Regions from separate parts of the Brevibacillus sp. AG162 genome, predicted to be linked through region 3. Evidence: riboswitches for the same ligand, from Rfam matches in the RefSeq annotation. Region 3 holds a riboswitch; each other region holds the start of a gene.
The links. A riboswitch is a leader RNA that binds a small molecule or an ion and turns the genes downstream of it on or off. The one in region 3 is predicted to bind cyclic di-GMP.
Positions count from the first base shown of each region.

Region 1 (5,762 bases), on a different contig from region 3:
ATCGGATGCGCAACACGGGAGCCTTCACTTTCTTGGCGTACTTTACATTGGGCGCAGGTGTACTGCTATTTTCCATCGGTTTATACAATGCAACAGGTCTTCAGCTCCACGAAAAGGGGTATTATATCGCATGTATGCTTCTGGTAGCAGTTGGATCGATTTTGACGCAAAAAGTAGTGAGAGATAATGCAGAGGATCGAGCGATTATTGAGGAGCAGGAAAGAGAATTTAACTTGAAGGTATCGAAAGCGGAGAAAGATACGCCGAAATAGCCCTTATCAGGATGTTCCTATCGGATATCCAGGTCGCGTAGTCTTTCAGACGAGCGAAGGATAAGCTTTGATACAGAGGAACATCATTTAGTGTCAGCAGCACGCGAACAGGTGTGTCCGAGATCGTCTGCTTTTAGCCCAATGTGACCAAATTTGGGCGGGATGAAAACGGACAACGAGAAACCGTCAGGGTCATGCCCTGACGGTTTTTCGAATGAGCTCTACAAACTCTGCCGCTTTCTCGATGTGTGGAGCGTGCCCCACATTTTCCATAACAATCTCCTGATAAGAACCACCAGCGCACTGATATTGTTCGAGCACGTCACGAATTTGGGAGACCATCGGTTGCGGGGGATATTCGTCTTCTCCGGGCCATCCGGGGACATAGCCAAGCTTGCCCAGCGTACCGAAATCAGCAAGCGACTGATCCGAGATAATAGCATCATCCGCACCGCGTATCCATAAAATCGGACACTTCGGCTCCATCTGGACAATACCGGACAAATTAACGTACTTGGGAGAAATCGCATTCGTAATCCCCGTCGTTCCAGGAGCAACACCGGGCCAATCGTTTACGTATTCAAAGGCACCGGGGTAAAAGCCCTCTCCCGTTCGCGTAGAGAGTATCGCGCTCACATAACGATCTTCCTGCTCTGGGGCAACTTGGAACGGGGGCTTGAAATAGAGCTGATTCATGACATTGCGAGGACTGGAGGGAGATTCATTGCCCATATCTTTGGCTGCTATTCTTTTGACCAGCTCGGAGTTGGCAGCTCCTCCACCTGATCCGGAGAAGCTGCTATAGCATGGGGTGCCAGCTATATCCTTGGTTCCACCAAAGCCGTAAGGGGACATGGGGGCGATGAGAATCAGGGAGCGGACTTCCTGCGGGTAATCGATGGCAAACTGCATCACGATTCCTCCACCTAATGACCAGCCGGCAAGATGGACAGGTGTTGGCAAGTCCAATGCCCGAATAAACGAATGAAGGTCATCCGACCAGTCTCGCAAACCGCGTGTCGCATCGATGGGCAATGCTTCGCTTGCTCCATAGCCACGCATATCAGGTGCATACACACGGTACTGGTCACACAGCGCCGCAATGGTATCATCCCAGAACAAGTTGGATGATGCATTGCCGTGAATGAGAAGAAGCGGTTCTCCCTCCGGTACGCCTGCTGTCAGGTAGGAAACGAGCAGGCGATTGGTCTGAATGGTTTTCGTTTCGATACGTCCATCCATCAATGATGTGCCTCCTTTCATGGTAACAAATATCAGAATATTTACATTATATATCTGTTCGGTTACAAAATGAAAAAGAATACAACCGCCCGTGAAAGGCGGTTGCAGGAAGGTTACATATGGAGACCACGCATTTGCTGTTCGATTTTCTCAAAGCCGCCAGAAACCTTAACGACTTCTTCTTTTTGCTCAGAAACGAGAACAAGCACTTCTTCCAGGCTCTCCTTGTTCTTGTCGGTAATATCTGCGTTGACTTCAACTTTTGCGCCGACTTCCTGAATCATGCTGTGAACATGGATGATGAACTCTTGCAGGTTTTTCGTTTTATCTGCGAAGTTTTGCATGTAGTTGTCTACATTGGTAAACATTTCTTGTACTTCGAGAATGCCCTCGCTGTTTTTCTCAAAAGAAGTCTGGGACTCAGAAATCATATCCGATACGAGCTTCATTTTTTCGCGAATGGTCATGAGCAGGCTCGAGATCGACTCGGAGGATAGCTTGGAGGATTCAGCCAGCTTGCGTACTTCATCTGCTACGACAGCAAATCCTCGGCCGTGTTCGCCTGCGCGAGACGCTTCAATCGTGGCATTGAGTGCCAACAGATTGGTTTGTGCAGAAATCTCGGAAATGGTTTGAATAATCTTCCCAATCGATTCGGTTTCTTTATTGAGCTCTTGAATCAGCTGGTTCGTGCCTTGGATGTCCTTGATGAATCGTTCAAAGTCATTGCCGATGTTGCCAATGCGTTTTCCGCTCTCGCTAGTGGCTTCTTTGGTCGATTCTACGTACTCATGCATCTCTGTAACAGAGCGGGTCATATCCTCAACTTGCAGATTCGTCGAGCTCATTTCCCGACGCAGCTCGTCCGTATTGCTGGTCTGGACCGTAAAGGACTCCATAATGTCTTGCAGGGAAGCGACGGTTTCGACAGCGCGAACATTTACACCGTCCGTCACCTTGTTCAAATTCTCTTGATAGTCTTGCATAGAGGTGAGTGATTCATTGATCTGATCCAGAACACGTTGCAACGATTCCTTCGAGGCAATCGCTTCTTGCTTTTGTTGTTCACTTTCCTCTTGCAGCTTGTTATTGAATACAGCATGCATCATGCTCGTGACAGAGACGAAGCAGAAGGTAAGCAGGAAGTACATCAGATCAAGATTGCTTGTCGAATGGAAAATCGTTTCTCTCTGTGTCAGGAAGTAGTAAGAGACAATACCCAATGTCGATACAATCGTTAAAATATTGATGAGTCGGTCTTGATAAATCCCCATGACTGCTACAAAGAACATAATGGTCATGATATTGATCATATGCGGGTCCAGTCCAACTATGATGAACATAAAGATCCCGATTACGGCGAAGTTGAAAAACTTCATAAAGGGCGCTGCTTTTTCACGGAAATTCGGGCGATTGGAGATGTAAGTAAAAGGTGCCAGCACGCCATACAAAATACCTAGCACCGTGAAAACGAATGTGTACGGTACGCCTAGAAAGAGGTTTAAGACTTGAACAACCGTAATAATACTTGCGAATACGATTACGACCCAATTGTTTCTTCTTCTCAATAGATCAATGTTATCCATTTTTTACCCACCTACCTCGACTTTTACTTGGTTGGATGACGACGAATTGTACCAGGAATATTTCGGATCGTGCTTATTGTCATAGACATCTTTTAGATGAAAGAGGGTCGGAATGGCGTCGGCCCCTTTGTAAAAGACGATATCTTTGGTCTGAGTCGCCTTTACTTGATATTTCTTGTTGATGAACTTAAAAAAGGTCGGATCAGCTACCCCGATTGCGTGGGTATAACCATGCTTTTCAGCGTAATCTATCATCAGGCAAATTCCTTTTTGCCCCAGTTGTCCGCGGTATTTCGGCAAAACAGCGAGACTGTCTACCTCCATTACTTTCATATCTTCTGTAACAACATCCTGAAAAAGTGATTTCATATAAGCACTTGATTTGGAAAAGGGCGTCATTTCAAATGTTCCGCCTGCTTCACCATCTTCGGCAATTAAGAGGAACTGAGCGGAGCCTTCTTTCGCGTACTCCATCTCGAAGCCCATGCTGGTCCATACTGTTTCTTTGATTTCATGAAATTTAGCTAACTCTTGTACGGTTTCTACTTGTTTGTACATAACTTCTCCACTCCATCATTTTCTCTGATTGAACTATGTTGTGTATGTTTGTCGTCTCAAAAGTTATGTGTTTCCATCCGTTACGAAAATGAAAATGCTTTCATCCTCCTTTCAAAAAAGTAAACACAAAAAAAGGCCGTTCCATCGAAATGGAACAACCGAAGCTACCAACATCAAAAAATGGTCACAAGATGATGGCAACCCGGCTATCATGGTCAAAGACTGTAGACCCGTGGTTTTGCGTCGCCACCTTTCGATGACTTTGCCTTTTGCATTATTTAGCAAAATTTGTAAAGTTGTGTCGAAATTTGCTAGATATAATCTAGCAAAATATAAGCCAAAAGATGTATCTTTGTCAAGTTTTGGTAGGGAAAAGAAACTAATTGTTCATAAAGTATTTCCCGAAAATCACCCGTAACAAAAATTTTCCAACTATCCGATAACTAGAAGGAATAGGAGGGGATTTTTATGAAGGAAGTAAAAGTGATTCAATTTTACTTTTCCGGAGGCGGTGAAACGATTAGCGTCGAAACGACGGAACCGGAAGAGATCATTCAAATGGTCGCTAATCAAAACGACGGATGGCTTCAGTATGATGATGTTGTCATCAACGTCAGAAATGTTTCGTATATCAAAGTACGCAATAAGGCGTAAGGATAGGAAAAGAGCGTCAAGCTCCAACACGAAAAAGCTCTCCTTTGAATGTGGAGGGCTTTTTCGTGTTGGAGGTAGCGCTGCTGGTTATCCTATTAAATAGAAGAAAAAGGAGGGTGGCAAGATGACGTTGGAAGAAGTCATGCAGAAGCTCGAAGCGATGGGGACAGAACAGACGAAAAAAACGTTATTGCGGCATGGGGCGAAAGAGCCTTTGTTTGGCGTGCGAATCGGTGATATGAAAAAGCTGGTCAAGGAGGTAAAGCGTGATCAGCAGCTCGTTCAGGCGCTATACGATACGGGAAACTACGACGCCATGTACTTGGCCGGATTGACGGTTGACCCGAAGAGCATGACAAAAGAGCGACTGCAGGCTTGGGTCCAGGAAGCGTCTTGGTACGCCCCCGCCGAATATACGGTTGCGAGTGTAGCCGCTGAGAGCCATTTTGCCATGGAGTTGGCACGGGAATGGATCGAGTCAAAGGAAGAGATGGTAGCCACATGTGGGTGGAATACGTATTCGAACTACTTGTCGATTACTCCCGATGAACAGCTAGATAAAGAAGAAATCAAACGGCTCCTCATGAGAGTGAAGGAGACGATTCACCAGGAACAAAATCGCGTTCGGTACACCATGAATCAATTCGTTATTTCAGTAGGCGCGTATGTACCGGAACTTCATCAGGAAGCGTTGGAAGTGGCCGCAGCGATTGGCAAAGTACATGTGGACGTTGGACAGACAGCGTGCAAGGTTCCGTTGGCTACGGAGTATATCAAAAAGATAGAGGAACGAGGGAGTGTCGGAAAAAAGAAAAAGACATGCATCTGCTAGTCGGGCATTTTTCTCGTTCATTTGGCGTATATTTCTAAGGTGCTTTTGTTTACTAAAGTATCGACTATTCTTTGCTAATGTGCTATCATGATACCTTGTTAACGTATTACCACTTTATCAGAGTAAAATATAGAGTAGGGAAACGAGGGGGATCATCACGATGAAGAAAATAGCATGGATGTCATTGTTGTTGAGTGCGATGGTTTCATTGGTAGTGGGCTGTTCCAGCGCAAACACTGGCGCTGACGCGAACAAGCTGATTATCGGAATTGATGATAAGTTCGCACCAATGGGATTTCGGGATGAGAAAAATGAGCTAGTCGGTTTTGATATTGATTATGCGCGTGCGGCCGGCGAAAAAATGGGAAAACAAGTCGAGTTTCAACCAATCGATTGGAGTGCAAAAGAGTCTGAACTAAACAGCGGTCGTATTGACTTGATCTGGAATGGATATACGATTACAGATGAGAGAAAAGAGAAGGTTCTCTTTACCAAGCCTTATCTGAAAAACGCACAAGTAGTTGTCACGATGGCAAACAGCAACTTGACCAAGCTGTCAGACTTGGCCGGTAAAGGAATTGGTTTGCAAAAGCTGTCTTCCGCAGCTGACGCGATTAA
Region 1 covers NZ_VFNO01000002.1:994,641-1,000,402, reverse strand. Annotated here, with positions in the region: gene FB479_RS09640 (YiaA/YiaB family inner membrane protein) at 1-272, shown strand, start outside; gene FB479_RS09635 (alpha/beta hydrolase) at 465-1,514, opposite strand; gene FB479_RS09630 (methyl-accepting chemotaxis protein) at 1,628-3,100, opposite strand; gene FB479_RS09625 (GNAT family N-acetyltransferase) at 3,104-3,658, opposite strand; cyclic di-GMP riboswitch class I at 3,852-3,935, opposite strand; gene FB479_RS09620 (hypothetical protein) at 4,127-4,312, shown strand; gene FB479_RS09615 (DNA alkylation repair protein) at 4,437-5,144, shown strand; gene FB479_RS09610 (amino acid ABC transporter substrate-binding protein) at 5,305-5,762, shown strand, end outside.
Region 1: it holds a riboswitch for cyclic di-GMP, as region 3 does, so the genes downstream of both, FB479_RS09625 (GNAT family N-acetyltransferase) here and ggt (gamma-glutamyltransferase) in region 3, are expected to answer to the same signal.

Region 2 (5,762 bases), on a different contig from region 3:
ATTGCGTTATATTAGAAATGGCTCTTTGACCGTAGTAGACAATCCGTCCCGCAGAGGGCGATCATGAGAAAAAAGAGAAAAGCCCACAAGCAGTCACGAATGCATTTCGTGTAGCTTTGTGAGCTTTTTTATTTTTGATGCATTCTACAACCAGCGTAGACCTTTTGGATAATGATTTTTGAGTTGCCCCTCTGATTGCTTGCCCCAACCGATGGAGAATCCATCTACAGTAACCAGCGTCCAGCCGCTGTCACCATCACGCGTGAGCGCTTCGCCTTTTAAGTACCGCAACAATTCAGGATCGTCTGCGCCGTACGAAGCGACACGGGCTGCCTCCGCAGCAGAGAGGGCGAGTGCCAAGGCGTGTGCAGGTTCAAATCTGTTCTTTTTTACGGTTCCTAGGTGCAGACCGACGCGCGCGACCTTGAGCTTGTCCCAATCGAGCTCGGGAGCAGGTGAGTAGTAGAGCTGCTCGCCGAACAAAAGAAAAGCTGATTCATCATCGAATGGTTTGGAGAGCGCCGGGAGTGCTTCGTCCGCGAACGTACGCCACGCTGCCAGGGCTTCTTTTCGACCTGCCGGAGCCGATTTTGCCACACGCTTTTCTTTACGCTTCCCGGAAGGTTCATGAACTTCAGCGTTCTCACTCTTTTGCAGCTTGGCGAGGTAATGACCTTCTCCCTGTAGACGATGCGGCCACAATCTGGCTGTCTGGGTGAGCTGCTCGTTTTGCGGAGACGCCCACGCGGGTTGGCCAGCAGAAAAGCAATCTGCATGTGGCAGCGAGACGATCTCAAATTCCGGGTGACTATCCAGAAAGTTAACCAGTGATTGCTCATTTTCCAACGGAGCAAATGTGCAGGTGGAGTAGACCAGCGTCCCGCCTGGCTTCAGCATAGCAGCTGCCGCTTCGAGAATATCGCCTTGCATGACATGGCACTCGGTTACTTTTGCAGGGCTCCAGTCTTCGATTGCTTCGGGTAGCTTGCGGAACATCCCTTCGCCAGAGCATGGAGCGTCTACTAAAATTCGGTCAAAAAACTGGGGGAATCGCTCCTGTAGGCGTTCAGGCGTTTCGTTGGTCACGACGGCATTGGTCACGCCGCAGCGCTCCAGATTTTCTGACAAGGCTTTTGCCCGAACAGGATGGATTTCGTTTGCCACAAGCATTCCTTGTCCACGCAAAAACGCTGCAAGCTGCGTCGATTTCCCCCCTGGCGCTGCACACAGGTCGAGGATGCGCTCACCAGGTTGTGCGCCGAGTGCTTCGGCAGCGGACATCGCGCTTGGCTCCTGCAAGTAGTACATGCCAGCGGAGTGAAAAGGATGCTTGCCGGGACGATCCGGCTCTTTGTAGCGAAAACCATTTTCACACCAAGGGACTGCTTCCAGAGCAAACGGCGAGATTTTCAAAAAATCGTCACGACCCACCTTCAACGGATTGACCCGCAAGCCGTGTGTCACAGGCTGATCATACGAGGAAACGAATGCCTCATAATCGTGTCCGAGCAAGGTTTTCATGCGCTCGGTAAATGGTGTTGGTAAATTTTTTGTCATAACAGCCTCCGATGTCAGATTTTGGCCCCATGTGAAAGGAAAAGATAGAATCATGGCGAATCATAGAGAATGAGGTGAGAGCATTATGGAAGGATCCCGTGCAAAACGCTACCGCTCCCGGCGGAGGAATGACTCGGAAGTAAGCCGGTTTTGGATCATGGGGTTGCTGTTCTCACTGCTGGTGCTCGCTTTTGAATTCTTTATCGAAATACCCGCCGATGCAGATTGGCTGATCGATATGGAGATGGCTTTGTTTTCTGCCAGCTTTACGTTGCTTGCCTTTTATCTGCTCGGACTTACCTTTGCCTTTTCACGCCACCAAAAGGCAGGGAAGATCAATCACCAAATCATCATCTATGTATGGTTGGGTGCGATCTTGTTTCACTTGTTCCTGCTCATCAGCAATTTGTCCAATCAGCATGTGTACAAAGCAGGGATCATTCTATTTTTAGGACCATTGTTTTTAACTGTCTACCATTTTATCACGTACTTGGCAGCTTTGCGCGAGGAGCGTGAGGAGCAGGAGGCAGCTACGACAGCTACGCTCGAGCGTACGGCCTACCAGATGATTCTGGAGGGCGGACGTGTATACAGCGAGTTAAGTCGCCTGAAAACAGAATATCCAGAAGTGGAGCAAATGCTTCGTGCCAACGATTTTCACGATAAACTGGAGCGCTATGCTTTGGAAATGCAGCAGTATTTGCAGGCGAAGCATTTTGAGCGTAAAGACGTGGAGCTCTTGGAGGGTCACTATTATTTCTTGGAAAACTTGCTGAGCTTGGCGAAACAACATCCGGGAATAATCGAGTCCCGCGTATATAGCCGCCGAAGTGACAATTGATGGGTACAAAGGAGAGGGAAGCGGATGTTTTGGAAAAAAGACAAAGGCCTGGCAGAAAAAGAGACAGCAGCGACGACAGTGGCAACTCCCGCAACCACAATGGCAGGACAGCAAGACGCTTGGAAACATGAGCTTCGCGGTGTTTACGAACAGATGGGTGCGATCCTCACTTCGAACCAAGCGGTGAATGCCGAATCCGATCAAATGGTGAGATTAGTGGCGAGGATGAAGCGTGTCGTAGATAATATCCAGGCCATTAACGAGCGGGATGATGAATCTGCGAGCCAGTTGTCCGTTCGAGGAGAGCGCCTGACAAACATCTGTAAACAATCGGTAGCGCGTGCAGATGAAGGCAAGAAGGCGATGACGGACGTTGTGGAAGTCATGAGCCTGCTCGACAAAGAATCGGTCCATACGTCCAAGTCCATGAGCCGCTTGGAAGAGCGCTCTTCGGAAATTACGAGTATCGTCAAGGTAATCAGCGACATTGCCAATCAAACCAACCTTCTCGCTTTGAATGCAGCGATAGAAGCTGCCCGTGCGGGTGAACAAGGCCGAGGCTTTGCTGTCGTAGCAGATGAAGTACGGAAGCTGGCCGAGATGACAGCGAACTCGACCAAGACGATTGCAGAATTGATCGGCAAGATTCAGGAAGAAACAAAAGAAGCGTTGTCCAACAGTGAAAAAAGCAGCAGTGCAATCAAAAATGGACTTTCTATCAGCAAGGATGCTGCAGAGAAGACGGATCAGATCGTGAACGCTTTCCAGGCGCTGAACGTCGAAGTGTCAGGTGTGATGGAAATCATCGCGCAGCAAAAGCGATTTGCTGACGATGTGTCCCAGCAGGTAAATGATGCAAAAGGCTTGCTGGACGAGCTGAATGAAGGCTTGACCAAGCACGTGAGGGACGCCAACGCGGTAGAGCAAATGCTCGCGACGGGCGTAAAGGATGTCAAAAAGTTATTGTGATCATAAAGAAAAAGAATCAGGAGTCCGTATCCAAGCGATGCGGACTTTTTGGTATTTGCTCACGTTGTTTCATTGAAATTTTACATATTCCCGTTTGACTATTAGGAATAGAGTACTATAATCAAAGTAGTATTCTCCATATCTTTCCTTTTTTCGACAAAATCATATCGGCATTCGCTATGAATGGGCAAACCCATTGAAAAGTGGGGACGCAAAGCCACGGGCCTAATGTACACGTTACGATGGCAGCCGGGTTGCCGACTAGCAGTGTATTTTGCTGTTTTAGTTTTACGGCTCCTTTCATGCGAATGGAGCCTATTTAACTTTACAAAAGGGAGAGGTTAAAGCATGTCAATCCTTCAAACACTGGACAAGCAGTACATCAATGGGGAGTGGCGCGACGGACTTGGCGCGAAGACATTGCAAGATATCAACCCTTACAACGGGGAAGTCATCGCAGAATTCAAAATGGCAAATCTGGAGGATATCGACGCGGCTTACAAGGCGGCAGCCAACGCGAAAAAAGAGTGGGATGAAGTGAATGCCTATACCAAATCCCGAATGTTGGAGCGTGCTGTTCACTATATCGAAGAGCATGAAGAGGAAATCATTCAGATCATCATTCGTGAATTGGGTGGAACCCGTCTGAAGGCGTTTTTTGAGATCGGGCTTGTGAAGGATATTATTCGCGAGGCGGCTACGTTCCCGGTACGCATGGAAGGAAAAATTCTTCCTTCTCCCGTAGACGGAAAAGAAAATCGTTTGTATCGGATTCCCGCAGGAGTTGTCGGCGTCATCAGTCCGTTTAACTTTCCGTTCTATTTGTCGATGAAGTCCGTAGCTCCAGCTCTTGGCGCGGGCAACGGTGTCGTCCTCAAACCACATGAGCACACGCCAATCACGGGTGGGACTCTCATCGCGAAAATTTTTGAAGAAGTAGGTCTGCCCAAAGGCTTGATCAACGTCGTGGTGACGGATATTGCAGAAATTGGCGATGGTTTTGTCTCCCACCCGATTCCGCGGATCCTTTCGTTTACAGGCTCTAGCCAAGTAGGTAGCCATATCGCGCAAGTGGCAGCGAAGCATTTCAAAAAGGCGATTTTGGAGCTGGGCGGCAATAGTGCACTGATCGTTTTGGAGGATGCGGATCTCCAGTATGCCGTCAATGCAGCGGTATTCAGCCGCTTTACTCACCAAGGTCAGATTTGCATGTCGGCTAACCGAGTACTGGTTCACCAAGATGTATACGATAAATTCCTCGATCTGTATGTGGAAAAAGTATCTGGACTCAAGGTAGGCGACCCAAATGATCCAGACACAGTAATCGGTCCGTTGATCAATCAACGGCAAGTCACTAACCTGATGGCTACGATCGATGAGGCGATACGCGAAGGAGCCGTTCCTGCACTGAAAGGGGAAGTAAAAGGCAACGTGGTCGAGCCTATCGTTTTGACAGGCGTGACCACAGACATGTCGATTGCCGGAAAAGAGCTGTTTGGTCCTGCTGTTTGCATCATGTCGTTTGCTTCCGAGGAAGAAGCGATTCGCATGGCGAACGAGACCCCATTTGGATTGTCCGGGGCGATTCATACGCGCGATCTGGAGAGAGGTGCCCAGATGGCCAAACGAATTGAGACCGGCATGATTCACATCAATGATGGGACGATCAATGACGAGCCAATTGTGGCGTTCGGCGGTGAAAAGCATTCCGGGTTGGGACGTTTGAATGGTCAATGGAGCTTAGAAGAGTTTACTACGCTGAAATGGATTTCGGTTCAACATAAAAAGCGCCAATTTCCATACTAATGCCAGCAAAATATAGAGGTGAAGAGGGTCATGAACGGATACGAAGAATGGAACGAAACAGAAGCTTCCGAAAAGGGGAAAAACGCAGAACTGCTCGAGGCTTTCATCAAGGTTGCCCCTTATTTAAATGATTTGCTCACCGATGACATTACCATTGGGGTCTACGACACGGAAAAGCTATTGCGCAATGTGCCTGCCGAAACATTTGCGCTACAAGTAAAGCCTGGTGATCCACTTCAGGAAGGAGATGTGATCACCAACGCGATTCGAAAAAACACCAAGCAGGCGATGATGGTCCCCAAGGAATTATTTGGTTTTCCTCTTGTCGCTCGGGCGATCCCCCTGCATGATCACACGGGAAAAGTCATCGGCGGTGTCGGCATTGGTTCGAGTATGGAGCGAGCCAACGAGCTGTATGAAATTGCCGCAAATCTCTCAAGTGTCGTCGAGCAGGTCAGTGCCACCACACAAGAGATGGCCGTGCAGATCGGGAATTTGAACGAGCAAATGAAGGCGATCTCAGAGCAAGCCAATGATGTGAGCCAAAGTACGACTGAGATCGAGCAAATTACACTCGCCGTGAAAAAAA
Region 2 covers NZ_VFNO01000005.1:245,995-251,756, reverse strand. Annotated here, with positions in the region: gene FB479_RS17450 (hypothetical protein) at 1-67, shown strand, start outside; gene FB479_RS17445 (RsmB/NOP family class I SAM-dependent RNA methyltransferase) at 145-1,557, opposite strand; gene FB479_RS17440 (hypothetical protein) at 1,643-2,398, shown strand; gene FB479_RS17435 (methyl-accepting chemotaxis protein) at 2,423-3,367, shown strand; cyclic di-GMP riboswitch class I at 3,544-3,629, shown strand; gene yfmT (benzaldehyde dehydrogenase) at 3,716-5,173, shown strand; gene FB479_RS17425 (methyl-accepting chemotaxis protein) at 5,204-5,762, shown strand, end outside.
Region 2: it holds a riboswitch for cyclic di-GMP, as region 3 does, so the genes downstream of both, yfmT (benzaldehyde dehydrogenase) here and ggt (gamma-glutamyltransferase) in region 3, are expected to answer to the same signal.

Region 3 (5,762 bases):
CATAACCGAACCAGCGTCGCGGCAAAAATCCATCTCGTCCCATTGCGTACAATAAGCGCGTTACGCTCGTGACAGATACGAGCCCGGATGCCAGTGTCGAAGACAACGCTGCCGCCAAAAACACCAATTGAAAGATCGTCCCACCGATAAACAGAGCAATCTCCGCAGAAGCCGCTTCTGGATCAGACAATACCGAAACATCAGGAAATAATGATTGCATGAAATAAGATGCCGTAATAAATAGCGCTCCTCCTGCGAGTGCTACGAGCATAATCCCGCGTGGAATCGTCTTTTTCGCATCGACAGTTTCCTCCGTTAGCGTGGTTACTGCATCAAAGCCAAGGAAGGAAAAACAAAGAATCGCCGCACCGGAAAGCAGTGCAATGACAGATAGATCCGGTGACACAAAAGGACGCAGGTTGAATACTTGTCCAAGCCCGTCACCTTGCATAAGACCACGGATTGCCAATCCCGCAAACAACACGACGACCACGACTTGAAACAACACGAGAAACGAGTTGACGGATGCGGTTACGGTTACGCGAAATACGTTTAAACCCGTCACCAATACAATGAATCCAATAATCCACCACGCTGTCGACACGTCAGGAAACACGGACGATAGGTATACCCCCGTCAACAAAGCGTTAATCATCGGTAAAAACAAATAATCCAGCAAGGACGCCCAGCCTACCAAAAATCCTGCATAGGGATGAATCGTTTGTTGCGTATACGTATACGCGGTCCCTGCTGAAGGGAATAGCCGTACCATCTTTCCGTAGCTTGCCGCCGTAAACAGGATCGCAAGAAGTGTGACTGCATAAGCAGCAGGAACGTGCCCCCCCGTTTCTCCAGAAACAATGCCAAAGGTGTCAAAAACGGCCATTGGGGCCATGTAGCCCAGTCCAATTACGACAATATGCCGCAGCTTCAAACTACGTGTTAGTTCTGCTCTCCCGTTCACTGCCTGTCCCCCTTTTTGTAACAGAATAATTATACACGCTGATTTATAATCACGAAAGAAAAAAGCGCTGTTGCACACGGGTTCTCCATGCACAGCAGCGCTTGATTTATATGAGTATTTCCTATGCTTTTGGCAGTTCAAAGGAACTCTTCAACGATACAATTCGGTTGAATACGAGTTTATCATCTGTCGTATGCTTCGGATCGACATTGAAATAGCCATGACGGAAAAATTGATACTTGTCTTGTGGCTTGGTTTCTTTCATATTTGGCTCCACATAGCCTTGCAGCACTTCCAACGAATTCGGGTTAACGTTGTCGAGGAATGTGCCCTCTGCCTCTTCATCATCCATAATCAATGGCTCATACAAACGGAATTCAGCAGGAACAGCACTGGTCGCATCCACCCAGTGAATCGTACCTTTTACCTTGCGACCTGTAAAACCACTGCCGCTCTTCGTCTCAGGGTCATACGTGCAATGGATCTCGATCACATTGCCATCAGCATCCTTCACGACGTCATTGCATTTAATGAAATACGCGTGCTTCAGACGCACTTCATTTCCCGGGAACAAGCGGAAATACTTGCTCGGCGGGTTTTCCATAAAGTCATCCTGCTCAATGTAGATTTCGCGGGAAAACGGAATTTGACGATTGCCCATCTCTGGATTCTCTGGATTGATCTCCGCTTCGAGCATCTCGACTTGTCCTTCCGGATAGTTCGTGATGACGACCTTCAACGGATTCAAAACAGCCATCGTACGTGGTGCCTTCAGCTTCAGGTCCTCACGGATGAAATACTCCAGCATTTTCTCATCAACGGTGCTGTTAGCGCGCGCTACGCCTACTTCACGAGCGAATGTGCGAATCGCTTCCGGTGTATAGCCGCGACGACGGAAGCCTGCAATGGTTGGCATGCGCGGGTCATCCCAGCCGTCTACTACATTCTCATCGACAAGCTGTTTCAGCTTGCGCTTACTCATAACGGTGTTCGTCAGGTTCAAACGGGCAAATTCGTACTGGCGTGGTACCTTCTCCATTTCGCACTCGCGGACTACCCAGTCGTACAACGGGCGATGATCTTCGAATTCCAGTGAACACAGAGAGTGTGTCACGCCCTCAATGGCATCCTCCAACGGATGAGCGAAGTCGTACATCGGATAGATGCACCATTTGTCGCCCGTGTTGTGATGCGTCGCATGGGAGATTCGATACAGAACCGGATCACGCATGTTGAAGTTCTGAGAAGCCATATCGATTTTCGCACGCAGCACCTTTTCTCCGTCCTTGAATTCCCCTTGGCGCATCCGTGCAAACAGGTCCAGGTTTTCCTCCACAGATCGGTTGCGGAACGGACTATCTGTACCTGGCTCTGTCCATGTTCCACGCATTTTACGCATGTCTTCGGGAGACAGATCGTCTACGTAAGCCAGACCTTTTTTAATCAACAGCACCGCACGGTTGTACATCTCTTCAAAGTAATCAGATGCAAAAAACAGCCCGTCCCAATCGAAGCCAAGCCATTGAACGTCCCTTTTGATGGCCTCTACGTATTCGATGTCTTCCTTTACCGGGTTGGTATCGTCAAAACGAAGGTTGGCCTTGCCGGAAAATTCTCGTGCCAACTCAAAGTTGAGGCAGATTGCTTTTGCATGTCCAATATGAAGATACCCGTTCGGTTCTGGGGGAAAGCGGGTAATGATTTCCTTTACTTTGCCCTCTTGCAAGTCATCAATCATGATATTGCGGATAAAATTGGATGCCGCTACCTTGTTTTCCAATGAAATCAACCTTTCACTTCACCTTTACATTCCATAATACTGATTCTCTACCCAGAGTTCAACAAAATCGGGTCGTTGACCGACCCGCTTACGTCTTCTGTTGCTGCCTCGTTTGCCATTGTGACCTGCAATACAGATGAATGACAGAATCAATGGCTAAGCGCTGCTCCGTGATCCCTCGAATCGTTTCGAGATGCTTCGGGGAAATCAAATGCAGCAAAGGCTGTTCAACATGATTGAAACGTTGGAATGCTTCCGCTGCAATCCGATCCCACTGCGGGTAATACCGAAGCAAGTCATCGGGCATTACGCGGGCGCGGTCCGTGTCGGACTCGGGCAAACAATCAAAAGGTTCATCCAGATTTAACGTGCCATAATCATCGGTCAGCTCTTCGCCCGGAAAAATATCCCGTGCAGCCAATTCCAGATCATACATGGTCGGCACACAATTCGCATGAAAGCTGTGGTTCACGTACCTTGCCTTATCCCAACAAAGAATGTACTTTCCGAACTGGTTCTTGAATGAATATTTTTGCACGTCCTGTTTTCGTAATGAGTCAAGTCTTTCCACAAATGCAGGGTCCAATACCTGGTCCAAATCATCCTGTGCCCATACAATCGTTCCTTTTGGGATAAACCTTGTCGCAAACACACCGTACCCGATCTCATCGTTGATATAGCGCAATTCTGTATCGGGATGCATCATGGTCTTTGTTTCACTCCTTGGCGAATGTGCCTTTTTATCATCATAAGCAGTTCAGCCCCAGGAGGTGTGTGAATGTCTGCGAAAAACAACCTTCCCCATAGCATTCCTGACTATTTTTCTGGATTAAAATATTTTTCTTATTTACCACAAATGGTAAATAGTCTATATTATTGGCAAACGGAGTTTTAGGAACATTTTCCCACAACGATCGAATCAGTCTATGTGTCAATTTTCTACTTCATCCATTGATATCGAAACGGCATACCCGGGGAAATCCGGCGACGCAAAGCTACAGGGGCTACCTCCGCAACAGCGGACACGCTTGCCAGCTACCGAAGTATTGATGTAGGACGAGACCAATGATCCTATATCATTGGTCTTTTTTTGCGCTCGCAATGTCTATTTTTGTCTATTTTTGTATGTTTGTGTATTTTTAACTTTTAAAGGAGGTGAGGCAACAGCGGATAGCCGGTTTAATGAATCATTATTCTATTCATCATGAAGGAGGTTTCATAGGAATGTCATTCTGGAAGAAACTCTCGACCGTCGCGCTGACTGCTGTCATCGGGGTATCAACATTCTCTGGGGCACAAGCTGCTAATCGTCCAACATCGATGTCACCGAACGCAATGGTGACGACTCCTCACTATCTGGCTACGGCTGCGGCCCTGAAGACATTGGAAAACGGTGGTAATGCAGTAGATGCTGCTATTACAGCCGCTTCCACATTAGCTGTCGTCTATCCTCATTACACAACCATTGGCGGAGATAACTTCTGGCTCATCTACAATGCCAAAACAAAAGAACTGAAGGCGCTGAACGGCAGTGGTCGCGCAGGCGAAAAGGCAACCATCGACTATTACAAAGGCAAAGGCTACGAAAAAATCCCGTCCCGCGGTTATGAATCGGCAAACACTGTCCCTGGTGTCGTCTCCGGCTGGTGGGAGGCGTACAACTACGCCCATAAAAGCATGGGCAACAGTAAGCTTCAATGGCACAAACTGCTGGAGCCGGCCATTGGATACGCCGAGAACGGATATCCAGTCTCCCCCAACCAAGTATATTGGACGAAATACGCGACAGATCCAACTGACAATGACTTGAAAAATCTTCAACGTTTTGATGGATTCCGCAAAACATTCCTGAAGCCCAACGGCGATTCCTATGCCGCAGGCGAAATTCTTAAACAAAAGGATCTTGCCAATACTTTGCGAATCATTGCAAAAAAAGGCGCTGACGGTTTTTATAAAGGAGAAGTTGCTAAAAAAATCGTAGCAGACATGCAAGCCAACGGTGGATTGCTCACGTTGAAAGATTTTGAGAAGCACACCTCCACTTGGGCAGATCCAATTTCGGTAGACTACCGCGGTTATAAAGCGTACAACGTTCCGCCTAACTCCCAAGGCATGGCATCGCTCTCCATTCTTAATGTTCTGAATAATTTTGACCTCAAGAGCATGGGTGAAGGAACACCCGATTACTATCACACGATTGTCGAAGCTACCAAACAGTCTTTTGCTGACCGCGACAAATGGCTGACTGACCCTGCCTTTGTGGATATCCCTGTGGATGAGCTGTTGTCCAAGGAGCACGGGAAAGATTTAGCTGCGCGCATTGATATGAAGCAAGCCGCCAAATCCGTAGAACCGCTTGATCCAAAAGGCGATACAACCTGGTTCGGGATCGTCGACAAAGATGGCAATGCAGTGTCTATCATTCAGAGTCACTACTTTGACTGGGGTTCCGGCATCGTAGCGAAAGATACGGGCATCCTTTTGCAAAACCGCGGAAGCTATTTCTCTTTGGATCCCAAACACATCAATCACTTGGAACCAGGAAAACGCACTTTCCACACAATTAACCCAGCGATGCTCTTTAAAGGGGACAAGCCTTATCTCCTCTACGGAACACAAGGGGGAGAAGGACAGCCGCAAACGCAAGCCGCTCTCGTCACGCGTATCGTCGACTTTGGTTTCAGCGTGCAAGACGCAATCGAAGCGCCAAGATGGTTGCATGGACGCAACTGGGGATCTGCTTCCAACAATCTCAAGGTGGAAAGCCGCATCCCTCAAGAAGTCCTGGACGAGTTAATAAAACGGGGGCATCCAGTCGAAAAGCTGGAAGCAGCCTATACCGATACGATGGGACAGTCCGGCGCAATCCTGATTGACCCGCAAACCAATGTAAAATTTGGCGGTGCTGACCCTCGCGGTGAAGGCGCAGCAATGGGATATTGATATTTTGTCAGGCTGCTGAGTAAATCTCAGCAGTCTACCTGTTTCTATTTCGCAAACACGGATTAGGAGTGGAAA
Region 3 covers NZ_VFNO01000004.1:250,531-256,292, reverse strand. Annotated here, with positions in the region: gene FB479_RS15045 (APC family permease) at 1-964, opposite strand, end outside; gene FB479_RS15040 (glutamine--tRNA ligase/YqeY domain fusion protein) at 1,086-2,753, opposite strand; gene FB479_RS15035 (SET domain-containing protein) at 2,833-3,450, opposite strand; cyclic di-GMP riboswitch class I at 3,699-3,787, shown strand; gene ggt (gamma-glutamyltransferase) at 3,969-5,687, shown strand.